2 regions of the Variovorax sp. OAS795 genome follow, and region 1 is predicted to be linked to the other one. Evidence: riboswitches for the same ligand, from Rfam matches in the RefSeq annotation. Region 1 holds a riboswitch; the other holds the start of a gene.
The links. Region 1 has a riboswitch for thiamine pyrophosphate ahead of ABID97_RS15335 (purine-cytosine permease family protein). Riboswitches for the same ligand answer to the same signal wherever they lie in the genome.

Region 1 (15,804 bases):
GCCATTCGGTCGGCGAGCAACTGGTGGCCAGGCTGGCCGCGGAAGGCAGCCGGACATCGAGGGAGCCGGAAAAGGGCTCGATCATCATCGTGCTGGCCACCGACGCGCCGCTCGACGCTCGCCAACTGCGCCGGCTGGCGCTGCGCGCGGGCGCGGGGTTGGCACGCACCGGCTCGGTCTTCGGCCACGGCAGCGGCGACATCGTGCTGGCCTTTTCCACCGCCTACACCGTGCCCGACGTTGCGCAGCGCCCGATGCCCGCCATCGCGATGGTGCACGAGAGCCTGCTCGACGGGCTGTTCGAGGCCGCCGCGGACAGCACGGAGCAAGCCATACTTCATGCACTGTGGCACGCCACGCCCGTGACCGGGCGCGACGGCCACCACCGGGCGACGCTGACCGAATTGCTGCCCTCTTCCGCTCTTTCTTCTCTCGCACCGACGAACGCCCCATGAAAGTCCTGATCTCCACCGACATCGAAGGCGTCGCGGGCGTCTACCACGCGGAGCAGACGCGCCCCGGCAATCCGGAGTTCGAGCGCGCCCGGCTGCTGATGGCGCAAGAGGCCAACGCGGCCATTGCGGGTGCCTTCGAGGCCGGCGCGACCGAAGTGCTGGTCAACGACTCGCACGGCGGCTTTCGCAACATGCCGCCCGACGTGCTCGACCCCCGCGCCCGCGCGGTGCAGGGCAAGCCGCGCTACCTGAGCATGGTGGCGGGCGTCGAGGAAGGCGTGGACGCCGTCTGCATGGTGGGCTACCACTCGCGCGCGCAGGGGCGCGGCATCCTGGCCCACACCATCAACAGCTTTGCCTTTGCCGGCATCCGGCTGGGCGACCAGGAACTGGGCGAAGCCGGACTCTATGGCGCATTGGCGGGCGAATACGGCGCGCCGGTCGTCATGGCCAGCGGGGACGATGTGTTCATCGCCGAGAACCGGGCGCTCTTTCCGCGGGCGGTCTTTGTCGAGACCAAGCGCGCCACCGGATTCACCAGCGGCGTGTCGCTGTCGCCCGAGCAGTCGCGCGAGGCGATCCGGGCCGGCGTGATGCAAGCGCTGGCCGGGCGCGCCGATGCAAGACCGCTGGTCTTCAAGGGTCCGCAGGTGGTCACGCTGCGCACCCAGTCGCCGGCGATGGCCGACCTGTTCTGCCAGTGGCCAGCTTTCGAGCGTGTCGACGGCGTGACCCTTCGATTCACCGCCGAAACCGTGGAAGCTGCGGTGCGAATGCTGAACTGCTGTTCAGCCATGTCGTCGATGCTGCGCTGAAAGTATTACTCCCTCTCCCTCCGGGAGAGGGCTGGGGTGAGGGCCGGCAGCGGTAAACCTTGCGCAACTGCCCTCTCCCCAGGGAGAGAGTGGACAAACGCGAATCGCCCGCGGGCGTTATCCTTGCCTTGCGAGAGTACTCCCGCCTTATCCAGAATAAGCATTCAACCGCCCGGAAACCCGCATGGGCATTGAAGAATAAGCTTATCCGCATAAAGCGCGAACCAAAAAATAGTTTGCTTCCATAAGCCGCGCTTACAAAATCGCGGCTTCTTGCTGGGGCGCCCCGTTGGACGTGCGGCACCGCACCTTCTTCAAGAATCACACGATGTACCAATACACAGACTTCGATCGCCAGTTCGTTCGCCAACGCGCTGCCCAATTCAGAGACCAGCTCGAGCGCTGGCAAAAGGGCAAGCTTGCCGAAGACGAGTTTCGCCCGCTGCGGCTGCAAAACGGCTGGTACGTGCAGCGCTATGCACCCATGCTTCGCGTGGCCGTGCCTTATGGCGAACTTTCGAGCCGCCAGCTGCGCGTGCTGGCCCGCATTGCCCGCGAGTACGACGAGCCCGAAGCGGAGGTCTACCGCAAGGCCATCGAAACGCAGGGCCTGCTCGGCAGCCACAAGCTGCCCACGCACTATGCGCATTTCTCGACGCGCCAGAACGTGCAGTACAACTGGATCCCGCTCGCCAAGTCGGCCGACGTGATGGACCTGCTGGCCTCGGTGGACATGCACGGCATCCAGACCAGCGGCAACTGCATCCGCAACATCACGAGTGACGAGCGCGCCGGCATCGCGGTCGACGAGATCGCCGATCCGCGCCCCTACGCCGAAATCATGCGCCAGTGGAGCACGCTGCACCCCGAGTTCGCGTTCCTGCCTCGCAAGTTCAAGATCGCGATCACCGGCGCCGCCGAAGACCGCGCCGCCACCGGCTGGCACGACGTGGGCCTCAAGATCGTGAAGAACGAAGCCGGCGAGATCGGCTTTCGCGTGCAGGTGGGCGGCGGCATGGGCCGCACGCCGATCATCGGCACCGTGCTGCGCGAGTTCCTGCCGTGGCAGCAGATCATGAATTACCTCGAAGCGGTGATCCGGGTCTACAACCGCTACGGCCGCCGCGACAACATCTACAAGGCGCGCATCAAGATCCTGGTGAAGGCCGAAGGCCAGCGCTACATCGACGATGTCGAGGCCGAATACAAGCAGATCATCGAGCACGACGGCGCACCGCACACCATCACGCAGGAAGAGTTCGACCGCGTGGCCGCCTCCTTCGTGCCGCCGACGCTCGCGACCCGCGTGCTGCAAAGCGCCGAGAAGACCGACGCCGAGCTGCGCGCCCATGCCGCCGACGACGTGTTGTTCGCCCGCTGGCTGGCCCGCAACGTGGCCGCGCACAAGAACCCCGCACTGCGCGCCGTGACGCTCTCCTTCAAGCGCCTGAAGCAGGCGCCCGGCGATGCCTCGGCCGACCAGCTCGACACGCTGGCCGAACTGGCCGACCGCTTCTCGGCCGGCGAAGCCCGCGTCACGCACGACCAGAACGTCGTGCTGCCCTGGGTGCATGCCGAAGACCTGCATGCGCTGTGGCTCGCGGCCCGCGCGGCCGGCTTTGCCAGCGCCAACGTGCACCTGCTCACCGACATGATCGCCTGCCCCGGCGGCGATTTCTGCGCGCTGGCCAATGCGCGCTCCATTCCGATCGCCGAGGCCATCACCGAGCGTTACCAAGACCTCGACGAGCTCGACGACCTGGGCGAGATCGACCTGCACATCAGCGGCTGCATCAATTCCTGCGGCCATCACCACAGCGGGCACATCGGCATCCTGGGCGTCGACAAGGACGGCAAGGAGTGGTACCAGGTCACCCTGGGCGGCTCCGACGGTTCCGCGCTCAGCGGCACGCCGCAGGCCGGCAAGGTGGTCGGACCCTCGTTCTCGGCGGCCGAAGTGCCGGGCGTGATCGAGGCCGTGCTCACCACCTACCGCGACACGCGCGAAGGCGGCGAGACCTTCATCGACACCCTTCGCCGCGTGGGCCAGGACCCCTTCAAGGCCGCCGCCAACGGTGCGCGCTTCAAGGAGGAGGAAGCAGCATGAGCCGCAAACTGAACATCCTGGCCGCCGAGGAACACATTGACGACGGCGACCCGAAGGTGCTGCAGCTGCCCAACGATGCCGACCCGCTCGCCATCGAGGTGTGCCTGGAAGACATCGAGCGCATCGACCTGAACTTTCCGAAGTTCACCGACGGCCGCGCCTACAGCCAGGCCTTCCTGCTGCGCCGCCGGCTCGGCTTCAAGGGCGACATCCGCGCCACCGGCGACGTGCTGATCGACCAGCTGGTGCAGATGGAGCGCACCGGCTTCTCCAGCGCCGTGCTGAAGGAAGGCGTGGACGCCACCGACGCGCAGCGCCAGTTCGACCGTTTTTCCGCCTTCTACCAGGGCGACGCGGTCAAGACCGTGCCGCACTTCGCGGCCGCCGCCTGAGCCCGCATGGGAACCTCCGACATGAGCATCGCCACGGACATCGACTTCGCACGCATCAACACCGAGCTCGGCCGCAACGCCGAGGGCCTGGTGGACTGGGCGATCGGCCTCGGCCAGCCCTCGATCGTCACGACCAACTTCCGTCCGTTCGAGGCCGTGATCCTTCACATGGTCGCGCGCGCCAAGCCGGATGTTCCCGTGATCTGGATGGACAACGGCTACAACACCGAAGCCACCTATCGCTTTGCCGACGAGGTGACCGGGCAGCTGGGCCTTCGCCTGCACATCTACCTGCCGCGCCGCTCGCGTGCGCACCGCGAAGCGGTCGAAGGCCCGACCCCGGCGCTCGACGACCCGCGCCATGCCGCGTTCACCGAGGAAGTGAAGCTGGAGCCCTTTGCACGCGCGCTGCGCGAAACCGCGCCGAAGGTCTGGTTCACGGCGCTCAGGGCCACCGACACGGCCGTGCGCGCACAGATGGACCCGGTCAGCGTCAATCCCGACGGCCTGATCAAGGTCGCGCCGCTCTTGCATTGGTCGTCCAAGGACCTGTACACCTATTGCGAGGCCCACGGCCTGCCGAACAACTTCGACTACGTGGACCCGACCAAGGGCGAAGACAACCGCGAATGCGGATTGCACCTGTCGCACTGAGCGCCACCGCCCCGTTCCCACCGCATCCAGCACCCCCAATTCCATGAACGCCCGTACCGAATCCGAACTGCTGGCGCCGCCCATGCACTCTCCTGCGCACCTGTCCAATACCCACCTCGACGCCCTCGAGGAAGAAACGATTTTCATCCTGCGCGAAGTGGCGGCCGCTTTCGAGCGCCCCACCCTGCTGTTCTCGGGCGGCAAGGATTCGCTGGTGCTGCTGAAGTGCGCCGAGAAGGCCTTCGGCGCGGGCCGCATCCCTTACCCGCTGCTGATGATCGACACCGGCCACAACTTTCCCGAAGTGACGGCCTACCGCGACCAGCGCGCCCAGGAACTCGGCGCCGAGCTCATCGTGCGCAGCGTCGAGGATTCGATGGCGCGCGGCACCGTGCGCCTGGCGCACCCGGGCGAATCGCGCAATGCGCACCAGTCGGTCACGCTGCTCGAGGCCATCGAGGAATTCCGCTTCGACGCGCTCATCGGCGGCGCCCGCCGCGACGAGGAAAAGGCCCGCGCCAAGGAACGCATCTTTTCGCACCGCGACAGCTTCGGCCAATGGCAGCCCAAGGACCAGCGCCCCGAGCTGTGGACGCTGTTCAACACGCGCCTCGCACCGGGCGAGCACTTTCGCGTGTTCCCGATCTCGAACTGGACCGAGCTCGACGTGTGGCAATACATCGAGCGCGAGCACGTCGGCCTGCCCTCGATCTACTACACGCACAAGCGTGAAGTGGTGGAGCGCCGCGGCCTGCTGGTGCCGGTGACCGAACTGACCCCACCGCGCGACGGCGAAACCGTGCAGGTGCGCGACGTGCGCTTTCGCACCGTGGGCGACATCACGACCACCTGCCCGGTCGAGAGCCTGGCCGCCGACGCCGGCGACGTGGTGCTGGAGACGCTGTCGGTCGACGTGAGCGAGCGCGGCGCGACGCGGATGGACGACATGACGTCCGAGGCTTCGATGGAAAAACGAAAGAAAGACGGTTACTTCTGATGAGCGCGACGACCACTGCAACTCCCGTCACGGCCGACATCCACGGCGACACCGGCACCGCCCTACGCTTCATCACCTGCGGCTCCGTGGACGACGGCAAGAGCACGCTGATCGGCCGCCTGCTGGTCGACAGCAAGACCGTGCTGCAAGACCAGCTCGCCGGCGTGCAGCGCGGCGGCGAAACCGACCTGGCGCTGTTGACCGACGGCCTCTCGGCCGAGCGCGAACAGGGCATCACGATCGACGTGGCCTACCGCTACTTCTCGACCGCCCGGCGCAAGTTCATCATCGGCGACGCGCCGGGCCATGAGCAATACACCCGCAACATGGTCACGGCCGCCTCGGCCGCCGATGCCGCCGTGGTGCTGGTCGATGCCACCAAGCTGGCCTGGGCCGCCGAAGTGGAAGACGGCACGGTCGTCAAGCGCGAACTGCTGCCGCAGACGCGCCGCCATACGCTGCTGGCGCACCTCTTGCGCGTGCAGTCGATCGTGTTCGCGGTCAACAAGCTCGACGCCATCGACGATGCCGGCCTGGCCTTCGAACGCATCTCGACCGCACTGAGCGTCTTCGCCGAAGCGGCGGGCGTCGAAGTCGCCGGCATCGTGCCGATTTCCGCCCTCAAGGGCTGGAACGTGGCCACGCGCCATGCCGACTGGGTCGGCTACGAAGGACCCAGCCTGCTCGAGCTGCTCGAACAGCTGCCGGTCACCGTGCAGGACGAGGCCGTGCCCTTCGCCTTCCCGGTGCAGTGGGTCGAAAAGTTCTCGTCCTCGGCCGACACCTCGCAGGGCCGCCGCGTGTTCTGGGGCCGCGTGGCGGCCGGCCATGTGGAACCCGGCCAGCGCGTGACCGTGCTGCCGAGCAACCAGACCGCCACGGTGGCGCAGGTGCTGAGCCACACGCGCCAGCCCAAGGCGGTGCATGCGGGCCACAGCGCCGGCATCGTGCTCGACCGCGAACTCGACGTGTCGCGCGGCGACTGGCTGCTGGCGCCCGGCGCCTTCGAGCCGGTGCGCGAGATCACCGCCACGGTGGCCTGGCTCGACGACGAGCCGCTCGTCGCGGGCCGCGTGTACTGGGCGCTGCAGGGCCATCGCTGGGTCAAGGCCAAGGTGGCGCGCATCGTCGATCGCGTGAACATCACGACGCTCGAATCGGAGCCCGCAACGCAGCTGGAAGCCAATTCCATCGGCGACGTGGTGCTGGCGCTGCAGCAGCCGCTGGCCGTGCTGCCGTTCACCCAATCGCGTGCATTGGGCTCGCTGGTGCTGGTCGATACGGCCACCCACAAGACCGCTGCGGCGGTGCTCGTGCAGCCTGCCGCCGCAAAGGCCTAAAATCCCGGGTTTTCCCCGACCTCACACTGACGTTAGAAGACAAATGACCCACGTCGTCTCAGAAGCCTGCATCCGCTGCAAATACACCGACTGCGTGGACGTATGCCCCGTGGATTGTTTCCGCGAAGGCCCCAACATGCTGGTGATCGACCCGGACGAATGCATCGACTGCGCGGTCTGCATCCCCGAGTGCCCGGTCAACGCCATCTATGCCGAGGAAGACCTCCCGGCCAACCAGATCGCGTTCATCAAGCTGAACGCCGAGCTCGCTCTGGCCGATGGCTGGAAGAGCATCACCAAGCGCAAGCCCGCCCTGCCCGACGCCGACGAGTGGAAAGACAAGACCGACAAGATCGGGGAGCTGGTGCGCTGAGCACCTCCGCAGTCCCCATTGAAACCGACGCCCTGATCGTCGGTGCTGGCCCTGTCGGCCTGTTCCAGGCCTTCCAGCTGGGCCTGCTCGAAATCTCCTGCCACATCGTCGATGCGCTGCCCGCTGCGGGCGGCCAATGCGTGGCGCTCTATGGCGACAAGCCGATCTACGACATTCCGGGCACCCCGGTGACCAGTGGACGCGCCCTTGCGCAATCGCTGCTGGCGCAGGTCGCGCCCTTCAAGCCGCAGTTCCATTACGGCGAGCAGGTGGCCACGCTCGCCCGCCAGGACGACGGGCGCCTGCTGCTGACGACCTCGGCCGGCAAGGCTTTCCTCGCCAGGACCGTGTTCATTGCCGCCGGCGTCGGCGCCTTCGTGCCCAAGCGCATCGCGGTCGAAGGCATTGCCCGGTTCGAAGGCAGCTCGCTCTTCTATCACCCCGATTCGCTGGACCGCTTCGTGGGGCAGACGGTGGTGGTCAATGGCGGCGACGACGTCGCGCTGGCAACCGCCCTCGCGCTCGCGGACATTGCCAGGCACGTCACGCTCGTTCACCGGCGCGACGGCTTCCAGGCCGACGAGAGCCTCGTCGCCTCGATGCGCGCGCGGGTGGCCGAAGGCAGGCTGGCCTTCAAGGTCGGCCAGCCCACGGCCTTCGATGGCAAGCAGTTGCAGGTCACCACGCCCGATGCGACGACGGTCGACCTGCCGCTCGATGCGCTGGTCGCCTGCCTGGGCATTTCCCCGCGCCTCGGCCCGATTGCCGACTGGGGCCTCGCGCTCGAGCGCAAGCAGGTGCCGGTCGAGACCGAGACATACCAGACATGCGAGCCCGGCGTCTTCGCGGTGGGCGACATCAACACCTATCCGGGCAAGAAGAAGCTCATCGTCTGCGGCTTCCACGAGGCCACGCTGGCCGCCTGGGGCGCCGCGGCCCTCGTGTTCCCGGGCAAGGCCATCCCGCTGCAATACACGACCACCAGCACGCGGCTGCATGAGCTGCTCGGGGTCGCCGGCACCTCGTCCCGCTAGGCCGCGGGCAACAGCGAACGGTACTCGCCGATGAAGCTGCCGATGGCGGCAACGAAGCGGTCGATGTCCGTATCCGTGATCGGCAGCGACAGCACGACGAAGCCGCGCGGCGAGGCGTAGATGCCCTGGCGCAGGAGGTGGAAGAACAGCAGCTGGCGCAACCGCCCGTCCACCGCCGCCAAGTCGTCCACGCGCCGCACTTCGCCCCTCAGGAAGTGCGCGTTCATCAGCGATCCCACCCCGGTGAACTGCATGGCGACGCCTTCCCCGTCGCACAGGGCGTTCAGCCGCGCGCGCATCGCCTCGCCGCGCCCGGCCAGCGCGCCGGCCGCTTCGGGAGTGAAGAGTTTGGTGAGGCCCGCATACCCGGCCGCCATGGTCATGACGTTGTTGTTGAAGGTGCCCGAATGCGTGAGCGAGCCCGTGCGCGGATCGAATTGCGCCATCACGTCGGAGCGGCCGCCGAAAGCGCCGAAGGACATGCCGCCGCCGATGTACTTGCCTAATGTGGTGAGGTCGGCCCGTATGCCCAGTTGGTTGGCCAGGCCGTTCGGTGCCAGGCGCGAGGTCATGACCTCGTCGAAGACCAGCAGCGCACCGGCCTTCGTCGCACCTTCTCGAAGGGCGTGAAGAAAGTCGAGCCGGCCCGGAATGCAGCCGCTCGCGCCCTGCATCGGTTCGACCAGGATCGCGGCGATTTCCGCACCGTGCCTTTCGATCTGCTCGCTCGCCGCCGCCGCGTGGTTGTAGGGCAGCACCAGGAAGTCGAAGGGCACCGTCGTCGGCAAGGGCCTGGCGCCGAAGCCGAGCACGCCGCCGTGATACCCGCCCGAGAACACCATGATCTTTCGCCTTGCCGTGAAGTGCAGCGCGGCCGTGAGCGCCATCAGGTTCGCCTCGGTGCCGGAGTTGGTGAAGCGCAAGCGTTCGATCTGCGGAAAGCGCTCGCAGATGGCCTTGGCCAGCCGCCCTTCGAGCAGGTTGTGCCCCGTGAGGTTGATGCCGCCCTGCATCGCCTCGATCACGGCGTCGCGGATCTCCGGCGCCGAGTGGCCGTAGACGCCTGCCGTGTACTCGGCGATGAAGTCGGCATAGCGGTGGCCGTCTGCGTCCCAGAGCACCGCGCCTTCACCCCTGGCGATGGTGAGCGGGAACGGCGCGTAGAAAAGCACCGAGCGGCTGTTGGCGCCGGGCATGTAGCGCGAGTGCTCTTCGAACTGGCGCCGGCTTGCGGGGTTGCTGTCGGCGAAGCGTCGATGAGCCCCTGCGAGGGCGAGGTCGATGGCGGCGTCGGTCATGGTTTTTAATTGCTCGCTGATCAATTAATATTGTTTATACAGCCAATTTTCCTGCCGCACAATGGCAGCATCCATGAAGAAACCTGCCACCGAGCCCAGACCCAGGACCGCAGGCCGCCCTCCCGGCGGTGGCGCGCTGTCGAAACGGCGCATCGCCGAAGCCGCCCTGGCGCACATCGACGAGTTCGGCCTCGGCGCTTTCAGCATGCGGGAGATCGCGGCACGGCTCGGCGTCTACCCGGCCGCGGTGCACTGGCACGTGAGCACGCGCGAGGCACTGCTTGCCGAAGTGGCCGCCATGGTGATGGCCGATGTCACGCCGCCGCGGGGCAAGCAGGGCTGGCAGGAATGGATCGCGCAGCTGTTCCGCCGCTGCCGCGCCGCCGTGCGCCGCCACCCGAACGTGGCGCAGTTGCTGGGCGCGCAGCTGGTGTCGAACGGCAGCCTGCCGACCGAGCTGGTCGAGGGCGTGCTCGCGGCGCTGGTCGAGGCCGGGTTCGAGGGCGAGCCGCTGCTGGAGGCCTACAACTGCGTGGTCGCGGCCATGCTCGGCTTCGTGACGATGGAGTTCTCGCCCCTGCCTTCCGACAACACGCAGGCCTGGGCCGAGGAGCTGCGCGAGCGCGTCCACACCATCCGTCCGCTCGACCATCCGGTGCTCGCGCGCAACCTGCCGCTCCTGGCCAACCGGGCCTTCATCGTGCGCTGGGACAACGGCGGCAGCGTTCCGCTGGACGCCAGCTTCGAGCGCCATATCCAGATCGTCATCGATGGTTTGGAGTCTTTCGCGCGCAGGCTCGTACAATAGTTTCCGCTTTGCGCCACGGCGCGGAGCACCACCGCTAGGGGTGTCGAACCGGGATCCGTTCCCGGGGCTGACTGAGAGAGTCCCTTTGAACCTGACTGAGGTAATCCTCGCGCAGGGAAGCTGGTCCGGCGGCCTGTCGCGTTGTCTCGCGCGATGGCCTTGCCGCCGGGACCTCGCCCACCTGCCAAACCTTTTGCACTGGAGCAACTGGATGGCACATGACGACGACTTTTCTTCCGCCAACGAGGCGCTGACGCCGCTGCCCGCGTCCAGGCGGGTGTTCGGCTGGAATGACCACGCATCGCTGTGGTTCAGCCTGGGCGTGGGGCTGCTGGTGATGCAGATCGGGGCCTACCTGGTGCCCGCCGTGGGCACGCGCGACGCAGCCATCGCAATCGTGCTGGGGTCGCTGCTCGGTGCCGGCCTCTTGGCCTGGACCGCGCGGCTGGGCTGCGAAAGCGGCCTTGCGAGCGCCGGGCTGATGCACGCCACCTACGGCAGCGCCTTCGCACGATTGCCGGTGCTGCTGAACATCGTGCAGCTGGTGGGCTGGACCACCTTCGAGCTCGTGATCATGCGCGAGGGCACGCAGGCCATCGGCCAGCAGGCGTTCGGCCTGACGCTCACCGGGCCGCTGGGCGGCGCCCTCACCACGCTGCTCTGGGGCGCTGTGCTGCTGGCGCTGCTGGCAGGCTCGATGGTGAAGCTGGTGCGGCGTTTCGTGAGCCGCTTCGGCCTGCCGCTGGTGGTGCTGTCGCTGCTCTGGCTGACCTGGCAGTTCGCAACGCGCCTGCAGGCCAAGGGCCTCGACGACTTCTGGGCCCGGCCGGGCGACGGCGGCATGGGCATATTCGGCGCGCTCGATCTCGTGATTGCCATGCCGGTGTCGTGGCTGCCGCTGGTGGCCGACTACGCGCGGCACGGCAAGCGCAGCGCGGGGGGTCTCGGCAGTGCCTTCAGCGGCACCTGGATCGGCTATGCGCTGGCCAACGTCTGGTGCTATGCGCTCGGCGTGATGGTGGTGAGCGTTGCGGAGCCGGGCACCGGCCTGGTCACCGCCCTGCTGCTGGCGCAAGGCGGCCTGGTGGCGCTCGGCCTCATCCTCATCGACGAGCTCGACAACGCCTATGGCGACGTGTACTCGGGTTCGGTGTCGACCCACAGCCTGCTGCCGCGCTGGAGCGTGCGCCAATGGGGCCTGCTGCTGGCGGCGCTTTGCACCGCGCTGGCGCTGGTGCTGCCGATGCACACGCTCGAGCCGTTCCTGCTGATGCTGAGTTCGGTGTTCGTGCCGCTCTATGGCGTGATCCTGGGCCGGCTGGGCACGGGCCAGTCGATGGCATCGCTGGGCACGCGCCGGGTCGACCTGGGCGCGGCGCTGATCTGGATCGGCGGCATCGCGGCCTATCACGCCTGCGCCCGCTGGGCGCCGCAGTTCGGCTCGGCGCTGCCGACGCTGGCGGCCACCTTCGTGCTGGCCTGGATCAGCCGGCCCAGGCCCACGTCTACGACGGCAGGCGATGCGTCGGCACTGGCGCAAAGCCGTGGTTGAGCGGACCGTGCCCGGCACCGACCTGCACGCCGGCACCGGCGGCCATGGCGCCGACGACAAAGGCGCGCGCGCGCTCGACGGCCTCGGGCAGCGCCGCGCCGAGCGCAAGTTGCGCGGCAATGGCGGACGACAGCGTGCAGCCCGTGCCATGGAGGTTGCGGCTCGCGATGCGGGACGAGGACAGGCGCTTGCGCACGCCATCGCGCCCCAGCAGCACATCGACCACGTCGTTGCCCGCCAGATGGCCGCCCTTGAGCAGCACGGCCCGTGCGCCGAGCGCCAGCAATTCGTCGGCCGCCGTATCGAGCGCATCGACGCCGTCGATCGCATGGCCGATGAGCAGGGCGGCCTCGTCGAGATTGGGGGTCACCACCACGGCGCGCGGAAACAGCTCGCGCACCAGCACCTGCACCGTCTCCGAAGCAATCAGGCGGTCGCCGCTGGTGGCAACCATCACCGGGTCGAGCACCACGTTCGGCAGCCGGTAATGATCGATGGCCCAGGCCACCACCTCGACGACCTCGGGCGCATGCAGCATGCCGAGCTTCACCGCATCGACGCCGATGTCCTCGACCACGGCCTGGATCTGCGCCTTGAGAAAAGCCGGCGGCACGCCATGGATGCCCGACACGCCCAGCGTGTTCTGTGCAGTGAGGGCGGTGATGGCCGTCATGCCGTAGCAGCCGAGCGCCGCGAAGGTCTTGAGGTCGGCCTGGATGCCGGCACCGCCGCCGCTGTCGGAGCCGGCGATCGAGAGCACGCGGGCGTAGCGCAGGGGCGCTTGCGGCGCGACGGGATGTGCAGCTTGGGTCATGCCGAAAATTATCGGCGACTCGGCTCGCCCTGCGCCCTCCCCCTCCGGGGAGCAAGACCATGAGCCTGCCATTTCGATCGGCCGCGATCCTCGGCGCGGGCCTCATGGGCCGGCTGCTCGCGGTCACGCTGGCACAGGCCGGCTGCAAGGTGGCGCTGTTCGAAGCCGGCAGTCCCGAAGCCGAAGGCGCTGCCGCGCGCGTGGCAGCCGCCATGCTCGCGCCGCTGGCCGAATCGGCCGTGGCGCCGGTGTCCGTCGTGCGCATGGGCCACCACGCGCTCTCGCGCTGGCCCGAACTGCTGGCGCCGCTGGCACAGCCCGTGTTCCTGCAACGCGAAGGAACGCTGGTGCTGTGGCACCGGCAGGATGCCGCCGAGGCGGCACGGCTCGCACGCGTCCTGGCGCGCACCGGTGCCGAGGTGCCGGAACTCGCCCCGATTCAGGCGCTCGACGGCGCGGGCATTGCCGCGCTGGAGCCATCGCTCGGCCAGCGCTTCGCGCAGGGTTTGTTCCTTCCCGGTGAAGGCCAGCTCGACAACCGCGCGCTGCTCTCGGCCTTGCTCGCGACGCTGCAGGCCAGCCCGCAGGTCACGCTGCATTGGCAGTCCCCGCGCGCGCCGGCCGACTTTGCGCCCGGCGCGCCGGGCCAGCCCGACTGGGTCATCGACTGCCGCGGCCTTGGCGCGCGGCCGCAATGGAGTGCCCTGCGCGGCGTGCGCGGCGAAGTCATCCGCGTGCACGCACCCGAGGTGGCATTGCAGCGGCCCACGCGGCTGGTGCATCCGCGCTATCCGCTCTACATCGCACCCAAGCCCGGCGGCGTGTTCGTGATCGGCGCGACCGAGATCGAGTCGGACGACATGTCGCCCGCCAGCGTGCGCTCCACGCTCGAACTGCTGAGCGCGGCCTACGCGGTGCACAGCGGCTTTGCCGAAGCCCGCATCCTCGAGATCGCGACGCAGTGCCGCCCCACGCTGCCCGACAACCTGCCCGCCATCCGCCAGCCGCAACCGCGCGTGCTGCAGATCAACGGGCTGTACCGCCACGGCTTCATGATTGCGCCGGCCGTGCTCGACGCCGCGATGGAACTGCTCGTGCATGGCCGCTCCACGCTCGCGCAGGACCTTGGCCTCAACACATCCGAAGCATGACGATGAACGTCCTGATCAACGACAAGCCCTTTGCACTGCCCGAGCGCGCCACGCTGGTCGACGCGCTGGCCGCAGTGGACGCCGTGCCGCCCTTCGCGGTGGCGGTGAACCGCGAGTTCGTGCCGCGCTCCGCCTATGGCGCGCGCGCACTGCAACCCGAAGACCGCATCGAAGTGATCCGCCCGGTGACCGGCGGCTGAACCACAAGCGACATAGCGATGGAGACGACCCACACCATGACAACCACTTCTTCCATGCCGGACAGCGATCCGCTGGTTCTCTACGGCCAGACCTTCCAAAGCCGCCTGCTGCTGGGCACCGCGCGCTACCCTTCGCCGGACCTGCTCGAAGCCGCGGTGAAGCGCGCGAAGCCCGCCATGCTGACCGCTTCGCTGCGGCGGCAGTCCGCGAGTCCGGGTGCGAGCGACAGCGGCAACGGCTTCTGGGAGCTGTTGCGGCGCCTGGCGGTGCCCGTGCTGCCCAACACCGCCGGCTGCCACAGCGTGCAGGAAGTGATCGCCACGGCGCAGATGGCGCGCGAGCTCTTCGACACGCCGTGGATCAAGCTCGAACTCATCGGCGACGACTACACGCTGCAGCCCGACACCCTGAACCTCGTCGATGCCGCATCGCAGCTGATTCGCGACGGCTTCCAGGTGCTGCCCTATTGCACCGAGGACCTCGTGCTGTGCCAGCGGCTGGTCGATGTGGGTTGCCAGGCCGTCATGCCGTGGGCCGCGCCCATCGGCACCGGCCGTGGCCCGGTCAACCCCTACGCGCTGCAGCTGCTGCGCGAACGGTTGAGCGTGCCGATGCTGGTCGATGCGGGCCTCGGCCTGCCATCGCATGCCTGCCAGGTGATGGAATGGGGCTACGACGGCGTTCTGCTCAATACCGCGGTGGCGCTCGCGCAAGACCCGGTGTCGATGGCCGGCGCCTTCGCCGAGGCCGTGCAGGCCGGCCGGGCCGCGTATCGTTCCGGCGCCATGGCCGCGCAGGACTCCGCTCAGCCGAGCACGCCGGTGCTCGGCACGCCCTTCTGGCATCACGCACCATGATCGCATCGAACGACCCTCGGGCCGTAGCCCATGCCATCGTCGCAGCCCACGGGCTGCGCTTCGGCGCCATCACGGCCGCAGCCATTTCGGCGGGCAGATTCTCTTCGGACGATCCGGTGTATCGCGGCGCCAAGCAGGCCTGCTCGGCACTCGGCTTCATCGAGATCGATGCCGAATGCCTCGCGCTCGCGTGGCAGGCCCGGACCGTGCGCACCGGCGCGTTCGATGCGAACCAATGGCCCGAGACGCCGGCCGATTTCGGCCTGCGCCCCTTTCCGCCCACCGCGCGCGACGATGCCTTCGCACCCTGCCCCGAGCGCCTCGGCCTGTATGCCGTCTTGCCCGATGCGCAATGGGTCGGCCGCATGGCACGCGCCGGCGTTCCCACCGTGCAGTTGCGCTTCAAGTCGGACGACGCATCGGCCATCGAACGCGAAGTGCAAGCGGCTGTCGACGCGGTGCGCGGCACGGGTGCGCTTCTCTTCATCAATGACCATTGGCAAACAGCCATCGCCGCCGGTGCCTACGGCGTTCACCTGGGCCAGGAAGACCTCGATGCGCTTGCGCCCGAGCAGGTCCGGCGGATTCGCGATGCGGGCCTGCGGCTTGGGGTCAGCACCCACGGCTATGCCGAGATGGTGCGCGCCGATGCAGTGAGCCCAAGCTACATCGCGATGGGCGCGGTGTATCCGACCACCCTCAAGAAGATGGCGACGGCCCCGCAGGGCGTCGCACGCCTCGCGGCCTATGCGCGCCTGTTGCGCGGCTATCCGCAGGTGGGCATCGGCGGTATCGACGCGGTGCGATTGCCCGAGGTGCTTGCCACGGGCGTCGGCTCGGTGGCCGTGGTGCGCGCGTTGGTCACGGCAGAAGACCCCGAGGCCACGGCCGCGCAATGGATGGCCGCCGTGGGCGCAGCTTCCGCCTGAACAGAACAAGATGACAACACGAATCCA
Region 2 (15,804 bases), 2.1 Mb from region 1:
GCTTGCCGATTACCTGCAGGCCTATCCACGGGTGTCCGTCGAATGGCTGCTGAACGACCGCCGGCCGGACTTCATTGCCGAGGGCGTCGACTGCGCGATCCAGGTGGGCGAGATCACCGACCCCATGGCCGTGGCGATCAAGCTCTCGGAAGTGCCGCGCGTGGTGGTCGCCGCACCCTCCGTGCTGGCCGGGAAGGAGCCGCCCGCGCACGCCGCCGAGCTGGCCGGGCTGCCATGGCTCGCGCTGCGCACCTTCTACCGCAACGAGTTGCTGCTCACCCACCGGCCGAGCGGCGAGACCGCACGCGTGGCCATCCGCCCGCGCATGAGCACCGACAGCCTCTATGCGCTCCAGAGCGCGGCGCGCATGGGCGTCGGCGCCTGCCTGGGCTCGGCCTGGCTCATGAAGGAAGACATCGCCACGGGCCGGCTGGTGCGGCTCGTGCCCCAGTGGCAGGTGGCGGCGCTGCCCGTGTACCTGGTGTACCCGCCCGCGCGCTTCCAGCCGGCGCGCCTGCGCCGCTTCGTCGAGACGATGCGGGCGGCCCTGGCAGACCCGGCGGGCCGTGCCTGGGAGGCGGGAAGCTAGGCCTCGATCCCGCAGCCGCCCAGTACGAAGGCCACCAGCTCGCGCGCGATCGGCTCGCGGTCGATGGGCGCGTCGCGCGGCAGGCCGAGCATCACGCGCGTCTGTATCGCGTAGTCGGCGTAGCTCTGGGTCATGGCCCAGATGTGCATCAGCAGCAGGCGCGCGTCCAGCGGTCGCATCTGCCCGCGCGCGATCCAGCCGTTGATCACGTCGACCTTCTTCTGCGTCCAGGCCTGCGCGTTGGGCCAGTAGCGGTCCAGGTTGCGGCCGCCGTCCAGCACCTCGCGCGTGAAGATGCGCGAGATCTCGGGGTTGTCGAACGCATGGTCGAGCTTCTTGCGGATGTAGTCGCCGAGCACCGTGGCCGGGTCGCTCGCGTCCTCGAACGAGAACACCACCTTCCAGGCGTGCAGCACCTGCATCAGCAGCTCTTCGTAGAGCTCCTCCTTGCCGGCGATGTAGTAGTGCAGCTGGGGCTTGGTGAGGCCGGCCCGCGCGGCAATGGCCTGGGTCGAGGTGCCCTTCAGCCCGTGCAGGCTGAACTCGGCCACGGCCGCCGAGCGGATGGCCGCCATGATGCGCTCCCGCCCGGGCCGGGCACGCGACAGCGGCCCTTCGGGTGCGGGCATTTCCTGGGCGGTCGTCGGAGGAAGGGTGGCGGGGTCGGCGTTCATGGGCATGGATTTGCGGCGGTGCGCACGGCGATGGTAATGCGCATCACCGCATGCCATGCAGGCATGAATGCGCAGCGCATGCGGGCATGGTTCCTGTATCTTCTCGCCCGCTTCCAGCCATTCATTTAACGACAAAGGAGCTTCTTCATGTACCTTTCCTCCCGATTCAGGGCCTTTGCGGCCGGTGCCGCACTGCTTGCGGCCAGCGCGCTCGCGCAAGCCCAGCAGGCACTGCCCAATGTGGTGATCCTGGCCACCGGCGGCACCATTGCGGGGGCTGGCGCCTCGGCCGTGAACAGTGCCACCTACGCGGCCGCCAAGGTCGGCGTCGACAAGCTGATCGCCGGCCTGCCCGAGCTTGCCAAGATCGCCAACGTGCGCGGCGAGCAGGTTTTCCAGGTCGCTTCCGAGAGCCTCACCAACGACAACCTGCTGACGCTCGCCAAGCGCGTGTCCGCGCTGTCCAAGCAAGCCGACGTGGACGGCATCGTCATCACCCACGGCACCGACACGCTGGAAGAAACCGCGTACTTCCTGACCCTCACCGTGCACACCAGCAAGCCGATCGTCGTGGTCGGCTCGATGCGCCCGGGCACGGCGCTTTCGGCCGACGGTGCGCTCAACCTGTACGACGCGGTGAGCGTGGCCGGCAGCAAGGATGCGGCGGGCAAGGGCGTGCTCGTGACGATGAACGACAACATCGACAGCGGCCGCGACGTGAGCAAGAACGTCAACGTCAAGACCAGCGCCTTCTCGAGCCAGTGGGGCCCGCTCGGCATGGTGGTCGAGGGCAAGAACTACTGGTTCCGCGCGCCGGTCAAGCGCCACACCATGAACTCCGAGTTCGACATCGACGCCATCAACGCTCTGCCGGCGGTCGAGATCGCCATGGGCTACGAGGGCGTGTCGTCCATCGCCATCGATGCGTTCGCCAAGAGCGGCGTGAAGGCGATCGTCCATGGCGGCACGGGCAATGGTTCCGTCGCCAACCGCATCGTGCCCAACCTGCAGAAGGCGCGCACCGACGGCGCGATCGTCATCCGCAGCTCGCGCGTGGCCGACGGCTTCGTGATCCGCAATGCCGAGCAGCCCGACGACAAGTACGACTGGGTGGTGGCGCACGACCTGCGTCCGCAGAAGGCCCGCATCCTCGCGATGGTGGCGCTCACCAAGACCAGCGACACCAAGGAACTGCAGCGCATCTTCTGGGAGTATTGATCCCGCTCAGCGCGCGGCCCGCCGCCTGCGGTGCCGCGCGTATTCGAGGCTGCCCACGCACACGAGCAGCCAGGCGAGCCCGGTCAGCAGGCCGGCCGCCACGTCGCTGGCGAAATGCACCTGCAGGAAGACGCGGCTGCTCGCAATGGTGACGATGGCCGCCGCGGCCGCCATGGCTGCGGGCACATGCCAGCGCGCCGGCAACAGGCGCAGCGCCAGATACATCAGCATGCCGTAGCTCACGATCGCGCCCGCGCTGTGGCCGCTCGGGAAGCTGAAGCTCGTTTCCAGCGCCAGGCCGTGGTCGTGCACCGGCCGCGCCCGCGCGAAGATGCGCTTGAGCGCCGGATTCAGCAGCACGATGCCTCCGAGCGCCATCATCCAGCCCAGCGCCAAGCCATGGTGCGCCTTGCGCCACAGCAGCACGGCCACGGCCAGGCACACCGGCGCCAGCAACTCGGCATCGCCCAGGTGCGTGAGCCAGCTGAAGGCGACGAGGGCCGCCCATGGCACATGGTCGCCGATGGCATCGGCCAGGGCCTGGTCGGCCAGGCCGAGCAGGCGCCCGTCGCCGAGCTTCGATGCGATGTACGCCACCAGGCTGGCCGCCCCGAGGATCGCCAGGAACCCCATGGCCAGCGCAGCCGCGAGCCGGGGTTCTTCCGGTTCTCCGGTCGGCGACGTCCGGGCGCGGCGTTGCTGCCAGGTCCGGCAGACCAGCCCGGCGCCCAGCACCGAAAGGCCCAGCGCGCATGCGAACCATGCAAGGGAATGTTCGCCGAGGCCGCGGGCGAGAAGAACGAGGGCAGGGGCTTGCGTCGACATGGGGGCGCACCCTAAGCGGGCGACGCGGCGCTGGCAAGCGGGAGCTGCAATACTTTGGCGCACACGAAGGACTCCTCGGCGGCCGAATGGTCCCAGCGTTCCGCCTGGCAGCTGCGGCCGCTTTCCGCTTCGCCGAGCCGCAGCACGTTGACCGAGTTGGGTTGTCCCGCGCGTATGCGCGACGACACCGCCGTGCCCGCCTGCACCGCCCAGGTGGTGCGCGGGCAGCCGGCATAGGCGTCGTGGAGCGAACGCACGAAAGGCAGGTGGATGTGCCCGCCCAGGATCAGGTCGGCGCCGGCCCCGCACCAGCGGGCCACGGCGTTCTCGCGCCCGTGCAGCCGGTTGGGCATGTCTTCCTGCCGCGTCACCATCACCGGCTGGTGCGTGACCACCACGCGCAACTGCTCGGGCGAGGCAACGGCGAGCCGGCTCGCCACCCGGTCGACCTGCGCGCGCGAAACCTCGCCGTCCGCATGCCGCCACCAGCGCGTGGTGTTGACCGCGATCACCAGCCACTCGGCCGATTCGAACACCGGCTCCAGGTCGGCGCCGAAAGCGTCCGCGTACCTTGCATACGGGGCGAACAGCCGCGCCCCCAGCTGGAAAAGCGGAATGTCGTGGTTGCCCGGCACGGCAATCACCGCCGGCGCGGCCAGCCTGTCGACGAAGGCCCGCGCCGCTGCGAACTGCGCGCGCGTGGCACGCTGCGTGATGTCGCCCGAGAGCACCACCACCTGCGGCTGCAAGGCATGCGCCAGCCGCGCGAGCGCGTCCATCACCTCGGGGCGTTCGGTGCCGAAGTGCGTGTCGGAGATCTGCAGCAGGCAGCTCATTCCTTGGCGGCCTCCAGTTCAGGCGCGGTGTCGGGCCGCACCAGCCAGAGCGGCTCGGGCGAGACGCGGAACAGCAGCGGCATCTCGGCCCATGCGATCTCGCCGTCGGTGGCCACCTTCACGCGGCGCGGGCCGTGCGAGCGGCTGGCTTTCACTGTCATCGATTCGAACGGAAAGCTCAATACCTCGTCGGCGCCGCCGAGCCGGCCCAGCGCGCCACGCACCAGCAGGCCGGGCATGGCGAGCACGCCCACCGGCTTCAGCGCCACCGCCGCCAGCTGCCCGTTTTCGGGCGCATCGGCGTGTTCGATGCCGACCTGAAGCAACTGCAACGGGTTGTTGCCGACGAACAGTGTCGGTGTGCGCAGGTCGCGCTCCTGGCCGCGCCAGGCCATGCGCAGGTTCCAGCTTCGGTGCCCCCGCATCACGGTGAGAAGGCCGGCGAAGAATGCGATCAGGCGGCTGCGACCATAGCGCGCCTTGTAGTCTTCGCGGTCTTGCAGCAGCTCGGCATACAGGCCCATGCTGGCGTTCACCAGGAAGATGCGGTCGTTGACCAGCCCGACCTGCGCGGGCCGGGGCTGCTCGGTCAACAGCACCTGCAGGGCCTCGGCCGTGTCGCCCGGGATGCCGTGGGTGCGGCTGAAATAGTTGAAAGTGCCCTGCGGCAGCACGCCGAAGGCCAGCCCGCTGCCGAGCGTGGCCTGCGCCACTGCATTGACGGTGCCGTCGCCGCCGGCGGCCACCACCACCCCGCCCACGGCGCGAGCACGCTCGACCGCCTCGCGCGCGAGCGCCTGCACCGTGGCGCGCTCGTCCACGAGAAAGATGCGCTGCCGGCGCCCCGCGGCTGCGCATCCCTCCTCGACGATCCGGCGTGTCTCGGCGGCATCCGCGTTGCCGGAGCCGGCATTGAGGACGATGAATAGCGGGGAATTCGGACCGATGCTGGGCGCTGGCATGTGTAGTGAAACGGGAAGGAGGCGTGCACCGCCGGCGCATGCGAGCCGGGGAACAAGAAGACCGGAAAGAGCACGGGAACAAGGCTCGGGGAAGCGGCTGCGGTGCGATGGCGGGCAACCCGCCTCGTCGTTATCTCATGCCCGATGGCGGCTTGCCGGCGGCGAGCATCCCGGCCGGCTGTGGGAGAGTTGCCCTCCGACCGTAAAATCGCCTGCTTCGCGGTGCTTGCCGCGCTACCGTCCAAACGCCCGGTCACGCCGGCCCGCTTCATGTTGACCTTCCAGCAAATCATTCTCAAACTGCAGTCGTACTGGGCCGACAAGGGCTGTGCGCTGCTGCAACCGTACGACATGGAAGTGGGAGCGGGCACCTCGCACACCGCCACTTTCCTGCGCGCGCTGGGCCCCGAGCCCTGGAAAGCCGCCTACGTGCAGCCCAGCCGCCGTCCCAAGGACGGCCGCTACGGCGAAAACCCCAACCGCCTGCAGCACTACTACCAGTACCAGGTGGTGCTCAAGCCCGCGCCCAGCAACATCCTGGAGCTTTACCTCGGCAGTCTCGAGGCGCTCGGCTTCGATCTCAAGAAGAACGACATCCGTTTCGTCGAGGACGACTGGGAGAATCCGACGCTCGGCGCCTGGGGCCTGGGCTGGGAGGTCTGGCTCAACGGCATGGAGGTGACGCAGTTCACCTATTTCCAGCAGGTGGGCGGGATCGACTGCAAGCCGATCACCGGCGAGATCACCTACGGCCTGGAGCGCCTGGCCATGTACCTGCAGGGCGTGGACAACGTCTACAACCTCACGTGGACCGATGGGCTCAGCTACGGCGACGTGTACAAGCAGAACGAGGTCGAGCAGTCGACCTACAACTTCGAGCACAGCGACGCCGAGTTCCTGTTCACCGCATTCAACGCGCACGAAAAGCAGGCCAGGCACCTCATGACCGAGCAGCTCGCGCTACCGGCCTACGAACAGGTGCTCAAGGCCGCGCACAGCTTCAACCTGCTCGACGCGCGCGGCGCCATCAGCGTGACCGAGCGCGCGGCCTACATCGGCCGCATCCGCAACCTCGCGCGCAGCGTCGCGCAGAGCTACTACGACAGCCGCGAGCGGCTCGGCTTCCCGATGGCGCCGCGCGAGTGGGTGGCGCAGATGCAGCCCAGGAAGGCGGCCTGAGCCGGCCTGCACCTTCTTCGCGACGCCCCGCCCAATGCCTACCGTCTTCACCCACGTTGCCGTCCCCGTCTGCGCAGCCATTGCGCTGGGCACGCGGCGCCTGCCCGCCTCGGCGGTGCTGGCGGGCATGCTCGCGTCCATCGTGCCGGACTTCGACGGCCTGGCATTCAAGCTCGGCATCGCCTATGGCGGCATGGCAGGACACCGCGGCTTCACGCACACGCTGGTGTTCGCGCTGCTGCTGGGCCTTGCCGGCGGGTGGCTGGCGCCCCGCTGGCGCATGCGCCCGGCGGCCGGATGGGCGTGGATCACGCTGTGCGCCGCGTCGCATCCGCTGCTGGACATGATGACCAACGGCGGCATCGGCATCGCCTTCTTCTGGCCCTTCGACAGCGTGCGCTACTTCAGCCCCTGGCGGCCCATCGAGGTGTCGCCGATCGCGCTCCAGCGCTTCTTCTCGCCGCGCGGCGCGCAGGTGCTGCTCAACGAGATGCTCACCGTGTGGGCGCCGCTGCTGGCAGCTGCCATCGTCGTGGCCCTCGGGCGCCGGAGCATGGAGCGGCGCCACGGCGCCGCCGCCGCATGAATCCGCTCGTTCTTTCTTCTTCTTTGCATTCCACGGCGCCGCTTCGTTGCGTGCCCGTGGCCGGTGCCGTTCGCGGCCCATTTCCTACTCCCTGAGCCATGCCGTCTGCCAACCTTCTCGTCGAACTGTTTGTCGAAGAACTGCCGCCCAAGGCCCTGAAAAAACTGGGCGAGGCCTTCGCCGGCGGCCTGCGCGACCAGCTCGTGGCGCAGGGGCTCGCCGCGCCCGGTGCCGTGCTGACCGCCTACGCCTCGCCGCGCCGGCTCGCCGCGCACCTCACGCACGTGGCCGACCGGGCCGCCGACAAGGCCGTGTCCCAGAAGCTGATGCCCGTGGCCGTGGGGCTCGATGCCTCGGGCCAGCCCACGCCCGCGCTGCTCAAGCGCCTGGCGGCGCTGGGCGCCGACGCCTCGGCCGTGCCGGGACTCAAGCGCGCGGTGGACGGCAAGGCCGAGGCCCTGTTCTATGAAAGCACCGCCAAGGGCGCGACCCTGGCCGAAGGCCTGCAGAAGGCGCTGGCCGAGGCGATCGCCAAGCTGCCGATTCCCAAGGTGATGAGCTACCAGCTCGAAACCGGCTGCGAGCTGCCCGGCTGGAGCAGCGTGAGCTTCGTGCGCCCCGCCCATGGCCTGGTGGCGCTGCATGGCAGCGAGGTGGTGCCGGTCGAGGCGCTCGGTCTCCATGCGGGCCGCGAGACCCACGGCCACCGCTTCGAAGCCGCCATCGATCCCGTGGTGCTGCGCGATGCCAACAGCTATGCGCTGCAGATGCAGGACGACGGTGCCGTGATCGCGAGCTTCGCGGCCCGCCGTACCGAGATCGCGCGCCAGCTCGCTGCCGCGGCCGTGCAGGTCGGCGGCGGCACCGTGCCCATCCACGACGACGCGCTGCTCGACGAAGTGACGGCGCTGGTCGAACGCCCCAACGTGCTGGTCTGCAGCTTCGAGCGCGAGTTTCTCGAAGTGCCGCAGGAGTGCCTCATCCTCACGATGAAGGCCAACCAGAAGTACTTTCCTCTGCTCGACGCATCGAACCGGCTGACCAACAAGTTCCTGGTCGTCAGCAACATCAGCCCCGACGACGCGAGCGCGGTGGTCGGCGGCAACGAGCGCGTGGTGCGCCCGCGCCTGGCCGACGCCAAGTTCTTCTTCGACCAGGACCGCAAGAAGTCGCTCGCGTCGCGCGTCGAATCGCTCGGCAAGGTGGTCTATCACAACAAGCTCGGCACCCAGGGCGAGCGCGTGGAGCGCGTGATGCGCATCGCGCGCGCCATCGCGGCCCACCTCGGAGACGCCACGCTCACCGCGCACGCCGTGCAGGCGGCCCAGCTGGCCAAGGCCGACCTCGTGACCGACATGGTCGGCGAGTTTCCCGAACTGCAGGGCACCATGGGCCGCTACTACGCGCTGCACGATGGCCTGGCCGCCGACGTGGCCGACGCGATCGAGGACCACTACAAGCCGCGCTTCGCCGGCGACGGCCTGCCGCGCCACAAGGTCGGCATCGTGGTCGCGCTGGCCGACAAGCTCGAAACGCTGGTCGGCATGTTCGGCATCGGCAACCTGCCCACCGGCGACCGCGACCCGTTCGCGCTGCGCCGCCACGCGCTCGGCGTGATCCGCATGCTGATCGAGAAAGACCTGCCGCTGAAGCTCGATGCGCTGCTGCAGGACACCGCCGCGCAGTTCAAGGACATCGACGGCTTCGACAGCGGCAAGGCCACGGCCGAGTTGCAGGACTTCATCCTGGACCGCCTGGCCGGCAGCCTGCGCGAGCAGGGCGCCAGCGCGCTGGAGGTCGATGCCGTGCTGGCGCCGCGTCCGCAGCGCCTGGGCGAAGTGCCCAAGCTGCTGGCGGCCGTGCGCGCCTTTGCCGCACTGCCCGCGGCCGCCGCGCTGGCCGCGGCCAACAAACGCATCGGCAACATCCTCAAGAAGGCGCCCGAAGCCGACGCGCACGTCAGCGAGCTGCTGCTGCACGAGCCGGCCGAGAAGGCGCTGCACGCCGCCATGGCCGAGGTGGTGCCCGCGGCCAATGCGCAGTTCGACGCCGGCGACTACACCGCGTCGCTGCAGACACTGGCCGCGCTGCGCGAGCCGGTCGATGCGTTCTTCGACGGCGTGATGGTCAATGCCGAACAGGCCGACCTGCGCCTGAACCGCCTGGGCCTCCTGATGTCGCTGCACGTGGCGATGAACCGCGTGGCGCAGCTCGAACGGCTGGCGGCCTGATTTTGAAACGGGGCTTTTCTGCCGACGCCATGAAACTCGTCATCCTCGACCGCAACGGCACGATCAACGTGCACCGCGAAGATTTCGTCAAGAGCGACATCGAGTGGACGCCGCTGCCCGGCGCGCTCGAGGCCGTGGCCAAGCTCAACCATGCCGGGTGGCACGTGGTGATCGCGTCCAACCAGTCGGGCCTGGGCCGCGGCCTGTTCGACATGGCGTCGCTCAACGCCATGCACGCCAAGATGCACAAGATGCTCGCGGCCGTGGGCGGGCGCGTCGATGCGGTCTTCTATTGCCCGCACAGCCCCGACGAAGGCTGCGAGTGCCGCAAGCCCGCGCCGGGCCTGTTCCGCCAGATCGGCGACCGCTACGGCATCGATCTGAAAGACGTGCCCACCGCGGGCGACAGCCTGCGCGACCTGCAGGCCGGCGCGTCAGCCGGCTGCGAGCCGCACCTGCTGCTCACCGGCATGGGTGCGGCCTGCCGCGGCGTCGATCCGCTGCCGCCCGAATATCCGGCGAACACCATGGTTCACGAGAGCCTGGCCGCCTTTGTCGACTTCTTGCTTGCGCGCGAAGCGCGGGCCGCATTGCAGGTGGCTGTCTGATGGCGTTCCTCCGTTCTGTTCTCCACGCCCTGTGGATGCTCGTCACCGTGGTGCCCTGGGGCATCATCATGTGCGTCAGTTCGCTCTGGAAGCGCGGCATCCCGCTCTACTGGATGGCGGAGCAATGGCTCAGCTGGGCCATCGGCGGCGCACGCGTGCTGCTGGGCATCCGCACCCGGGTGACCGGCATGGAAAACCTGCCGACCGACAAGCTCGCGGGCGCGGTGCTGCTGGTCAAGCACCAGTCCACGCTCGAGACCTTCCTGATGCCCACGCTGATGCCGCACCCGCTGGCATTCGTGTTCAAGAAGGAGCTCATCTACGTGCCTTTCTTCGGCTGGGCCATGGCCCGGCTCGACATGATCCACATCGACCGCAGCCAGCGCGCGCAAGCCTTCAACAAGGTCGTGAACCAGGGCCGCAAGCTCCTGGCGCAGGGCATCTGGATCATCATGTTCCCCGAAGGCACGCGCATTCCGCGCGGCCAGAAGGGCACCTACAAGAGCGGCGGCACGCGGCTCGCGTGCGAAACCGGCGTGCCGGTGATTCCGGTCGCGGTCACCTCGGCCAAGGTCTGGCCGCGCAAGGCGTTCATCAAGCGCCCCGGCGTGGTCGACGTGTCGATCGGCCCGGCCATTCCCAGCATCGGCCGCAAGCCCGACGAGCTGATGCGCGAGGTCGAGGCCTGGATCGAATCCGAGATGCGCCGGCTCGACCCCGAGGCCTACCGCGACGCCCCGCCGCTGCAGGTGCCGCAAGAAGTGCGCTGAAGAACAAGGAACCACCCGACATGCGGGGACTGCTCCAGTTCACGATGGACCTGTTCGAGGGGCTGGGCAACGAGTTTGCGCCGGCCAAGCCAGCCGCGCCGCGGCCCCGCAAGGTCGGCAAGAAGGCCGCGCCGCCCGGGCCTTCGCCTTCGGTCCCCGCGGAGTCGCAGCAAGACAAGTCTCGTGAGGCGGGCACCGCGCTGCCTGCAGTGCCGCTGCGCGACACGCTGGCGCTCGCGAGCTTCGTGCACCCGCAGGCCACGCGCGAGACGGTGCTTGGCTCGGCGCGCGTGGCCTACGAATTCAAGCGCGGCAAGCGCAAGACCATCGGTTTCCTGGTGGGTGCCGAAGGCCTCTCGGTGCGTGCGCCGCGCTGGGTCACGCTGCGCGACGTCGATGCCGCCATCAAGGAAAAGTCCGACTGGATCCTGCGCAAGCTGCTGGAAACACAGCAGCGCCACGCGCGCGTCGAGGCCACGCGCATCGCGTGGAAGGATGGCGCGCAGTTTCCGTTCATGGGCGAAACGGTGATGATCCGGCTTGATCCGAAGCACGGCTTTGCAAGCGTCGGCGGCACGCTCGATGCGAGCGACGACGGCCACGGCCCGCGCATCCTGCGGCTGGCCGTGGCGCAGAACGCCGAAGCCTCGCAGATCCGCGACGCCGCACAGGCTTGGCTCATGCGCCAGGCGAGGCGGCTCTTCATCGAGCGCCTCGACCATTTCGCACCCCGGCTCGGCGTGCGGTGGAAGAAACTCTCGCTGTCGAATGCCGCCACGCGGTGGGGCAGCGCAAGCGCGGATGGATCGATCCGGCTGAACTGGCGCCTGATCCACTTTCGCCTGCCCGTGATCGACTACGTGGTCGCGCACGAACTCGCGCACCTGCGCGTCATGGACCACTCGCACCGTTTCTGGGAGACGGTGGAGAGCGTGGTGCCGGACTACGACCGGCTGCGGCAGCAGCTCAAGGACGAGGCCGTGCCCCGGTGGTCTTGAGACTGCTGGTTCAGAAGCCGGGGCGAGGCCCGGGCCCCGGAAAAGACTAGGACACCGCCCGGATCGGGATGTACATCTCCCCGCCGGCCGCCGCGAACTCCTTCGACTTCTCGGCCATGCCGGCCGCCATGGCTTCCGCCTCGGCCACGCCCTTCTTCGCCGCGTACTCCCGCACCTCCTGCGTGATCTTCATGGAGCAGAACTTCGGCCCGCACATCGAGCAGAAGTGCGCCACCTTGCTCGAATCCTTCGGCAGCGTCTCGTCATGGAATTCACGCGCGGTGTCGGGGTCGAGACCCAGGTTGAACTGGTCCTGCCAACGGAACTCGAAGCGTGCCTTGCTCAGCGCATCGTCGCGCGAGCGCGCGCCCGGGTGGCCCTTGGCCACGTCCGCCGCGTGCGCGGCAATCTTGTAGGCGATGATTCCCTGCTTCACGTCGTCGCGGTCAGGCAGGCCCAGGTGCTCCTTGGGCGTCACGTAGCAGAGCATCGCGGTGCCGGCCCAGCCGATCATCGCGGCGCCGATGGCGCTGGAGATGTGGTCGTAGCCCGGTGCGATGTCGATGGTCAGCGGCCCGAGCGTGTAGAACGGCGCCTCGTGGCAGTGCTTGAGCTGCTCGTCCATGTTGGCCTGGATCATGTGCATCGGCACGTGGCCCGGGCCTTCGATCATGGTCTGCACATCGTGCTTCCACGCGATCTGCGTGAGCTCGCCCAGCGTGCGCAGCTCGGCGAACTGCGCCTCGTCGTTGGCATCGGCGCCGGAGCCCGGACGCAGCCCGTCGCCAAGCGAAAAGCTCACGTCGTAGGCCTTCATGATGTCGCAGATGTCCTCGAAGCGCTCGTACAGGAAGCTCTCCTTGTGGTGCGCGATGCACCACTTGGCCATGATCGAGCCGCCGCGCGAGACGATGCCGGTCATGCGGTCCGCGGTCAGGTGGATGAACGGCAGGCGCACACCCGCGTGGATGGTGAAGTAGTCGATGCCCTGCTCGGCCTGCTCGATCAGCGTGTCGCGGAAGATCTCCCAGGTGAGGTCCTCGGCCACGCCGCCCACCTTCTCCAGCGCCTGGTAGATCGGCACCGTGCCGATGGGCACCGGCGAGTTGCGCACGATCCAGTCGCGCGTGGTGTGGATGTTCTTGCCGGTGGACAGGTCCATCACGTTGTCGGCACCCCAGCGGATCGCCCAGACCAGCTTTTCGACCTCTTCCTCGATGCTCGAGGTGACGGCCGAATTGCCGATGTTGGCGTTGATCTTGACCTTGAAGTTGCGGCCGATGGCCATTGGCTCGACCTCGGGGTGGTTGATGTTGGCCGGGATGATGGCCCGGCCGCGCGCCACTTCGTCGCGCACGAACTCGGGCGTGATGATGCGCGGAATGCTCGCGCCCATCGGGTTGCCGGCCACGCGCTTCGCACGCTCCTCGTTGGCGAGGTATTCGGCCATCCATTCGCGCTTGCCGTTCTCGCGCAGGGCCACGTACTCCATCTCGGGCGTGACGATGCCGCGGCGGGCGTAGTGCATCTGCGTGACGTTGGCGCCCGACTTCGCACGGCGCGGGGTGCGCTGCAGGGCCGAGGCGCCGGCACGCAACTCGGCCAGGCGCTGGGCGTCGTGGTCGTGCGTGTGCTTCAGGCCTTCGTCGAGCGCCTGGTGCGAGCGGCCCTCGTAGCGTTCGGTGTCGTTGCGCTCGGCGATCCAGGCGTCGCGCACGCCGGGAAGGCCGCGGCGCACGTCGATGTCGACCTTGGCGTCGGTGTAGGGGCCCGAGGTGTCGTAGAGCGACACGGTCTCGCCGTTGGTCAGCAGCACGTCGCGCACCGGCACGTTCAGGTCGGGCCGGCTGCCCGGAATCAGGCACTTGTGTGATGCGGGAAACGGCTCGCGCGTGAGCGAAAGCAGGGCGGTGAACTTATCGGGGGCATTCATGCGGGGCACTCCTTGTTGAGGGAAAGGGTGCTCCGCAATCGCTCGGTGGACTTTGGGCCGCCACGAAGGGGTGGGTGGCGGGACCGGAGTCAGGGAGTGCAGCTCTTCTTACGCCGGTATGACCCGGATCAAGTTCGCGGGTCGGCACTTGCCATCTCAGCACGCCACATGCGTGCACCCCGGAGCGGGGCCGATTGTGCGAGCCCTGGCCCGCGGCGTCAACCCGGCGTCTGCAGGTCGCCTTCGAGGTAGAACCAGCGGTCGCCCTCGCGCACGAAGCGGCTGCGCTCGTGCAGGCGCGTGGCGGTGCCGGTGCTGCTGCGCTGGCGGGCGACGAATTCGACCTCGGCATGGTCGGCGTCCAGCACCGAACGCGAGCGGATGTCCAGGCCGAGCCATTTCACGCCGGGCTCGAACTCGATCGAGGCCGGGCGCTTCGACGGATGCCAGGTGGCGAGCAGGTACGCCTCGCGCGCCAGCACGAAGGCCGAATAGCGCGAACGCATCAGCGACTCGGCGTCGGGCGCGGGCGTGCCCTCGAAATCGTCGAGATAGCGGCCGCAGCACAGGGCGTAGCCGATGGGCTTGTCTCGGCGGTCCGTGCGGCCGCAGGGGCAAGGTCCGGTGGTGGGATCGGTGGCACTCATGAAGCCCCTATTGGAACACTTCGAGCGGCTTCCTCCGATGGGGCAAGCCCTGCGGCCCAATCCGTGGAACCACGCTTGGCGCAGCGCTTGCTAGACGCTAGCCTTCTGCGGCATACGAACAGAGCGAGGCGGCGATGTACCTGACGGGCTCCGAACAGCAGGCGCTGCGCGGCGTTTTCACGCTGCTGGCGCAGGACCGCGGCGAAAACGACGTCCGCGAGTGCCTGGGGCGGGCGCTGCTCGACCTGCTGCGCGCGGACCAGTTCGCGTCCTTCGTGTGGAACGCCGAAACCGGCCGTTTCGACGGCCGCGTGGCGCTGAACATGGACCCCGCCAACCTCGACCGCTACGGCGAATGGCACCAGCACCACGACCCGATCACCTTCGTGCTGCAGTCGCGCCGCCGTGCCACGCGGGTGACCGACGTGATGCCGCAGCGCGAACTGATGAAGACCGAGTTCTTCACCGACTTTCTCTCACGCGACGGGCTGCACTGGGGCATGAACCTGCATGCCTTCGAGGGCAGCCGCGCGCTGGGCGACCTGCGCATCTGGCGGCGCAAGGGCCGCGGCGATTTTGGCGACCACGAGAAGGCGCTGCTCGACCTGATCGAGCCGGCGTTCATCGGTGCGCTGCAACGCGCGCAGTGCAAGGCGGCCGCCATGCCGATGCCCGCCGGCACGCAGTGGCGCACATTGAGCACGCGCGAACAGGAGGTCGCGCGGGCCGTGTGCGAAGGCCTCACCGACAAGGAGATCGCGCGCCGCATGGCCGTGGGCGTTCCCACCGTGCGCACCTACCTGCGGCGCATCTTCGACAAGCTCGGCATCGAGCGCCGCTCGGCGCTGGCCGGGCTCGCACAGCGTTGATCGGCCAACCCGACCCTATTTCGCCTTGGGCGCAGGCAGCCGGCCCAGCACGCCTTCCACCGCGAGCCCCACGGCGAGCAGCTTGCGGTCGCTGCCGGCCGGCCCGTCGAGTTCCAGGCCGATCGGCAAGCCGCTGGCGGCCCCCAGGCCCGAGGGCAGCTGCACGCCCGGGATGCCGGCATTGCTGCCGGGGTCGGTGTTCTGGATCAGCGCGCTGAAGTTCTCCGGGCTGCTCGCCTCCGGCGCGGCCACCAGGGCCACGCGAGGCACCGTCGGGAACACGAGCGCATCGAGCCGGTTCTTCGCGAAGGCCTCGCGGTAGAGCTTCTGCAGGGCAGGCCGCGCAACCCGCATCGCATTGTCGTAGGCCGGCCGGGCGTCGACCACGCCATTGGGCGCCGGCAGCTTGCGCGGGATCACGAAGGTGTCGAAGGTGCCCTTGACGTCGGGGCTGGCCATGCCAGCCGCGAGCTGCGCGATGTCAATGCCGGTGCGGTACTTCGCGAGGTAGGCCGCCATGTCGTCGTGCGCCTCGTAGAGCGCCACTGGAAAGCCGATGGCCCCGTTGAGTTCCATGAGCTTCGGCATCTCCACATCCACCAGCGTGACGCCGGCCGCGCGAAGCCTGGCCAGCGCGGCGTCCGTCACGGCGCGCGTGTCCGTGTCGAGGTTGGCGTAGAAGGCAGGGACCACGCCGAGCCGCACCCGCTGGAGGTCGGCAGGCCGCAGCGGCGCGCCGCCCGCGATCACGCGGTCGAGCAGCGCGACGTCGGCCATCGATTGCGCCATCGGCCCTGCTGTGTCGCGCGTGTGCGAAATCGGCGCGATGCCTTGCTGCGAATAGCGCCCCATGGTCGGACGCAGCGATGCGCAGCCATT

Region 2: linked by a shared signal. The riboswitch ahead of thiC (phosphomethylpyrimidine synthase ThiC) and the one ahead of ABID97_RS15335 (purine-cytosine permease family protein) in region 1 are both predicted to bind thiamine pyrophosphate.

The regions. Positions count from the first base shown of each region.
Region 1 covers NZ_JBEPOH010000001.1:3,168,134-3,183,937, reverse strand. Annotated here, with positions in the region: gene ABID97_RS15390 (DmpA family aminopeptidase) at 1-455, shown strand, start outside; gene ABID97_RS15385 (M55 family metallopeptidase) at 452-1,270, shown strand; gene ABID97_RS15380 (nitrite/sulfite reductase) at 1,599-3,377, shown strand; gene ABID97_RS15375 (DUF934 domain-containing protein) at 3,374-3,769, shown strand; gene ABID97_RS15370 (phosphoadenosine phosphosulfate reductase domain-containing protein) at 3,791-4,423, shown strand; gene cysD (sulfate adenylyltransferase subunit CysD) at 4,467-5,420, shown strand; gene ABID97_RS15360 (sulfate adenylyltransferase subunit 1) at 5,420-6,760, shown strand; gene fdxA (ferredoxin FdxA) at 6,804-7,133, shown strand; gene ABID97_RS15350 (NAD(P)/FAD-dependent oxidoreductase) at 7,091-8,167, shown strand; gene ABID97_RS15345 (aspartate aminotransferase family protein) at 8,164-9,465, opposite strand; gene ABID97_RS15340 (TetR/AcrR family transcriptional regulator) at 9,539-10,273, shown strand; TPP riboswitch at 10,300-10,408, shown strand; gene ABID97_RS15335 (purine-cytosine permease family protein) at 10,485-11,825, shown strand; gene thiD (bifunctional hydroxymethylpyrimidine kinase/phosphomethylpyrimidine kinase) at 11,779-12,639, opposite strand; gene ABID97_RS15325 (FAD-dependent oxidoreductase) at 12,699-13,790, shown strand; gene thiS (sulfur carrier protein ThiS) at 13,787-13,990, shown strand; gene ABID97_RS15315 (thiazole synthase) at 14,045-14,848, shown strand; gene thiE (thiamine phosphate synthase) at 14,845-15,777, shown strand; gene ABID97_RS15305 (TonB-dependent siderophore receptor) at 15,788-15,804, shown strand, end outside.
Region 2 covers NZ_JBEPOH010000001.1:5,226,015-5,241,818, reverse strand. Annotated here, with positions in the region: gene ABID97_RS25295 (LysR family transcriptional regulator) at 1-589, shown strand, start outside; gene ABID97_RS25290 (TetR family transcriptional regulator C-terminal domain-containing protein) at 586-1,263, opposite strand; gene ABID97_RS25285 (asparaginase) at 1,411-2,481, shown strand; gene ABID97_RS25280 (phosphatase PAP2 family protein) at 2,488-3,306, opposite strand; gene ABID97_RS25275 (metallophosphoesterase family protein) at 3,318-4,142, opposite strand; gene ABID97_RS25270 (diacylglycerol/lipid kinase family protein) at 4,139-5,104, opposite strand; gene glyQ (glycine--tRNA ligase subunit alpha) at 5,375-6,283, shown strand; gene ABID97_RS25260 (metal-dependent hydrolase) at 6,318-6,869, shown strand; gene glyS (glycine--tRNA ligase subunit beta) at 6,968-9,100, shown strand; gene gmhB (D-glycero-beta-D-manno-heptose 1,7-bisphosphate 7-phosphatase) at 9,130-9,708, shown strand; gene ABID97_RS25245 (lysophospholipid acyltransferase family protein) at 9,708-10,478, shown strand; gene ABID97_RS25240 (M48 family metallopeptidase) at 10,499-11,476, shown strand; gene thiC (phosphomethylpyrimidine synthase ThiC) at 11,523-13,409, opposite strand; TPP riboswitch at 13,498-13,601, opposite strand; gene ABID97_RS25230 (YchJ family protein) at 13,628-14,056, opposite strand; gene ABID97_RS25225 (helix-turn-helix transcriptional regulator) at 14,191-14,925, shown strand; gene iaaH (indoleacetamide hydrolase) at 14,941-15,804, opposite strand, start outside.